2 regions of the Pseudomonas soli genome follow, and region 1 is predicted to be linked to the other one. Evidence: predicted binding sites of a transcription regulator. Region 1 holds the regulator's gene; the other holds the start of a gene.

What was found. Region 1 encodes sigma-54, which starts transcription at its own class of promoters, with help from an activator protein. Its sites were predicted from a motif close to ANTGGCATNNANNTTGCTNT; they were not measured.
Region 2: a site for sigma-54 is predicted at 909-928, ahead of flgB (flagellar basal body rod protein FlgB). Genes of this name have one in related genera too.

What each region holds. Positions count from the first base shown of each region.
Region 1 covers NZ_CP128543.1:1,072,672-1,074,874, reverse strand. The annotation lists gene lptB (LPS export ABC transporter ATP-binding protein) at 1-360, shown strand, start outside; gene LU688_RS04840 (RNA polymerase factor sigma-54) at 535-2,031, shown strand; gene hpf (ribosome hibernation-promoting factor, HPF/YfiA family) at 2,110-2,203, shown strand, end outside.
Region 2 covers NZ_CP128543.1:4,330,417-4,332,619, reverse strand. The annotation lists gene LU688_RS20005 (autotransporter family protein) at 1-642, opposite strand, end outside; gene flgB (flagellar basal body rod protein FlgB) at 972-1,379, shown strand; gene flgC (flagellar basal body rod protein FlgC) at 1,382-1,825, shown strand; gene LU688_RS19990 (flagellar hook assembly protein FlgD) at 1,841-2,203, shown strand, end outside.

The DNA.
Region 1 (2,203 bases):
CAGGAATTCCACATCAGTCACATCCGCGACAACCTGGGCATGAGCCTGTCCGGTGGTGAGCGTCGCCGGGTCGAGATCGCCCGCGCCCTGGCCACCGCACCCAAGTTCATCCTGCTGGACGAACCGTTCGCCGGTGTCGACCCGATTTCCGTCGGCGACATCAAGCAGATCATCCACCACCTCAAGAACAAGGGCATCGGCGTATTGATCACCGACCACAACGTTCGCGAGACCCTGGACATCTGCGAGACGGCCTACATCGTCAACGATGGCCAACTGATCGCCGAAGGCGATGCCGAGACCATCCTGGCCAACCAGCTGGTCAAGGAAGTTTACCTGGGGCACGAGTTCCGACTCTGACCGCAGGCCTGCCCGGAGCACTGGCGAATGCGCCTGATCGGGGCTTAAGTTGTTAAAGTGCTCTAGGCAAACGCTGCAATTTCAGGCATATAACTTGCTTAAAGTCGGCGCCCAAGCGCCCTACGTGTAGTGGATGGCGCATGCGCGCCGGCAACAAGGTATTAAGCCCCAGCCATGAAACCATCGCTCGTCCTAAAAATGGGCCAGCAACTGACGATGACACCTCAGTTGCAACAGGCCATCCGCCTGCTTCAGCTCTCCACCCTGGACCTCCAGCAGGAAATCCAGGAAGCGCTGGAGTCCAACCCGATGCTCGAACGTCAGGAAGACGGCGAGGACTTCGACAACAGCGACCCGATGGCGGACAACGCCGAGAACAAGCAGGTCGCCGAAGCCCAGGACAACAGTTTCCAGGAAACCTCCAGCAGCAACACGGAAAACCTCGAGGACGGCGAGTGGGCCGAGCGGATCCCCAACGAATTGCCGGTCGACACCGCCTGGGAAGACATCTACCAGACCAGCGCCAGCAGCCTGCCAAGCAACGATGATGACGAATGGGACTTCACCACTCGCACATCGGTGGGCGAGAGCCTGCAAAGCCACCTGCTGTGGCAGCTCAACCTGGCGCCGATGTCCGACACCGACCGCCTGATCGCCGTCACCCTGATCGACAGCATCAACGCCCAGGGCTACCTGGAAGACACCCTCGAAGAAATCTGCGCCGGTTTTGACCCGGAGCTGGACATCGAGCTGGACGAGGTCGAGGCAGTACTGCACCGTATCCAGCAGTTCGAGCCTGCCGGCATTGGCGCCCGCACCCTCGGCGAATGCCTGCTGCTGCAACTGCGCCAGCTGCCGGCCTCGACACCCTGGATGAGCGAGGCACAGCGCCTGGTCACCGACTTCATCGACCTGCTCGGCAGCCGTGACTACAGCCAGCTGATGCGCCGCATGAAGCTCAAGGAAGACGAGCTGCGCCAGATCATCGAACTGGTGCAGAGCCTCAACCCGCGCCCAGGCTCGCAGATCGAGTCCAGTGAACCCGAGTACGTCGTGCCCGACGTCATCGTGCGCAAGGACAGCGAGCGCTGGCTGGTCGAGCTCAACCAGGAGGCAGTGCCGAAGCTGCGCGTCAATCCGCAGTACGCCGGCTTCGTCCGTCGTGCCGACACCAGCGCCGACAACACGTTCATGCGCAATCAGTTGCAGGAAGCGCGCTGGTTCATCAAGAGCCTGCAGAGCCGCAACGAGACGCTGATGAAAGTGGCGACGCAGATCGTCGAACACCAGCGTGGCTTCCTCGACCATGGCGACGAGGCGATGAAACCGCTGGTCCTGCATGACATCGCCGAAGCGGTAGGCATGCATGAATCGACAATTTCCCGGGTAACCACCCAGAAATACATGCACACCCCACGCGGCATCTACGAACTGAAATACTTTTTCTCGAGCCACGTGAGCACCGCCGAAGGCGGCGAATGCTCGTCTACGGCTATCCGCGCGATCATCAAGAAACTGGTGGCTGCGGAAAATCAGAAAAAGCCATTGAGTGACAGCAAGATCGCTGGTTTACTGGAGGCACAAGGCATCCAGGTAGCCCGTCGCACCGTCGCCAAGTATCGCGAGTCGTTGGGGATCGCACCCTCGAGCGAGCGTAAGCGGCTGATGTAGCCCCCGGATGTGCCACAGCGTTTCAGTGGCAGGTGCAACACCTGCCTCTTTATGCACGGGCAACAAAGGAGAAGCTGTATGCAAGTCAACATCAGTGGACAGCATGTAGAAGTCACCCAACCACTGCGCGATTACGTGCTCGAGAAGCTCGCCCGGGTGGAGGGTCATTTCG
Region 2 (2,203 bases), 2.8 Mb from region 1:
GGCGCCGGGGCCTGTCGCGCTGATCTCGCCACGGTTGACCACTCGCTCTTCCAGGTTCGCGCCGGCCAGGTTTATGGCGCGCGAGTTGCGGCCGATGGCGATGATGCGGGCGCCTGCGGCGTTGACCAGGTTGCCGTGGATGCGGCTGATAGAGCTGCCGGAACTGGACAGGTCGATGCCGTAGGTGGGGCCGCCATTGTTGTACGAGAAGCTGGTGCCGGCCTTGAGCAGGCCTTCGTTGGTGAGGTCGTCGTCGACGGTGCTGGCGCTCAGGCGCAAGGCGGCGCCGTCCAGGCTGGTGGTGATCACGTTGCCGCGGTTGGTCAGGAAGCCGCTGAGGTCGGTGTCGGTAATGCGAATGCCGTCGCTGCGATGGACCATGTCCACGGCAATCGTGGTGTTGTCGTTGATGGCGCTGCCGAGGGTCAGGTTGCCCATTACCTGGCTGTTCGCCAGAACGATCGCATCCTGTCCCAGACCGGTGAAGCTTCCGCTGAACTCAAGGTCGTCGGCGTAGGATTGGTGATCGCCCTTGTAGCCGGCATCGGTGAGGGCGATGGTCTGGGGCAGGGCCATTGCGGGAGCAGGGCTGGCGCCGATCAGAAGGGCCAGGAGGGTCTTGCGTAGGTTCAGCGGTGGCACGGTTTCTTTCCTTTGAAATCGTAATGAAAGCAGCGCGCATCCATGCGGGCGAAAACCGTACGTGCGTGTGGTGATGCGCGGGACGCGGATGCTACCTGATTGGTGGCCAATTGACATGTTTGTTTGACGTCAATTTTTTGGTTTGCCGCTTTTGCCGCCTGCCGATTGCCGCCTGGGTAGCTCAAGGCGGAAGCACATTGCCGCTTTTCTGGCATAAGGTGCGGTATGAAACAGGCAAAACCCCCGTACTCATGGGGTTCAAGATGGTTGGCACAGGGCTTGCTAAAGCCATAGCAAACGAACTCTGGTCACCTTCAAAGGTCCCCGACATGAGCATCAGCTTCGACAAGGCGCTTGGCATTCACGAAAAGGCACTGGGCTTTCGCGCCCAGCGTGCCGAAGTACTGGCCAACAACATCGCCAACGCCGACACTCCCAACTACAAGGCGCGTGACATGGACTTCTCGTCCGTACTCGCTGCCGAGTCCGACAAGCAGCAGAAGGGACGCATAGCCCTGGAGCGTACCGACAGCCGTCATATCGAGGCCGAAGGCCTGGCCATGATGGACGATACGCTCAAGTACCGCACGCCGATGCAGCCGTCGATCGACCAGAACACCGTGGACGCGCACCTGGAACAATCGAACTACGCGGAAAACGCCGTTGGCTTCCAGGCCAGCTTCACCCTGCTCAACAGTAAATTCAAAGGGCTGGTATCGGCCCTGCGTGGAGAGTGACCATGTCCCTTGCCAGTGTCTTCAATATTGCCGGTAGCGGCATGAGCGCGCAGAACACGCGCCTGAACACCGTTGCGTCGAACATCGCCAACGCCGAGACCGTGTCGTCGAGCATCGACCAGACCTATCGTGCGCGCCACCCGGTATTCGCCACCACTTTCCAGCAGGCCCAGGCCGGCGCCGGCCAATCGCTGTTCGAAGACCAGGGCCAGGCCGGGCAGGGTGTCGAGGTCAAGGGCATCATCGAGGATCAGAGCAATCTCGAAGCCCGCTACGAGCCCAGCCACCCGGCGGCGAACAAGGATGGCTATGTCTACTACCCGAACGTCAACGTGGTTGAAGAGATGGCTGACATGATCTCTGCCAGCCGCGCGTTCCAGACCAACGCCGAACTGATGAACACCGCCAAGACCATGATGCAGAAGGTACTGACCCTGGGTCAGTGATAAGGAATCCGGACCATGGCAGTGACCAACACCAACAATGGCGTGAACCTGAACGACGTACTCAACGCGTCCGGGGTCAGCACCGGTACCAAGAAAACCACCACCGAGCCCGTCGACAAGAACGCGCTGGGCAAGGATGCGTTCCTCAAGCTGCTGGTTACCCAGATGCAGCACCAGAACCCGCTGGATCCGCAGGATAACGGCGAGTTCATTGCGCAGCTGGCGCAGTTCAGTAGCCTGGAAGGTATCCAGACCCTGAACAGCTCCGTCAACAACATCATTGGCGGCATAGCGTCGAGTCAGGCGCTGCAGGCCACCACGCTGGTGGGGCGCTCGGTGATCCTGGACACCGACAAGGCGATGGTCGACACCACCGCC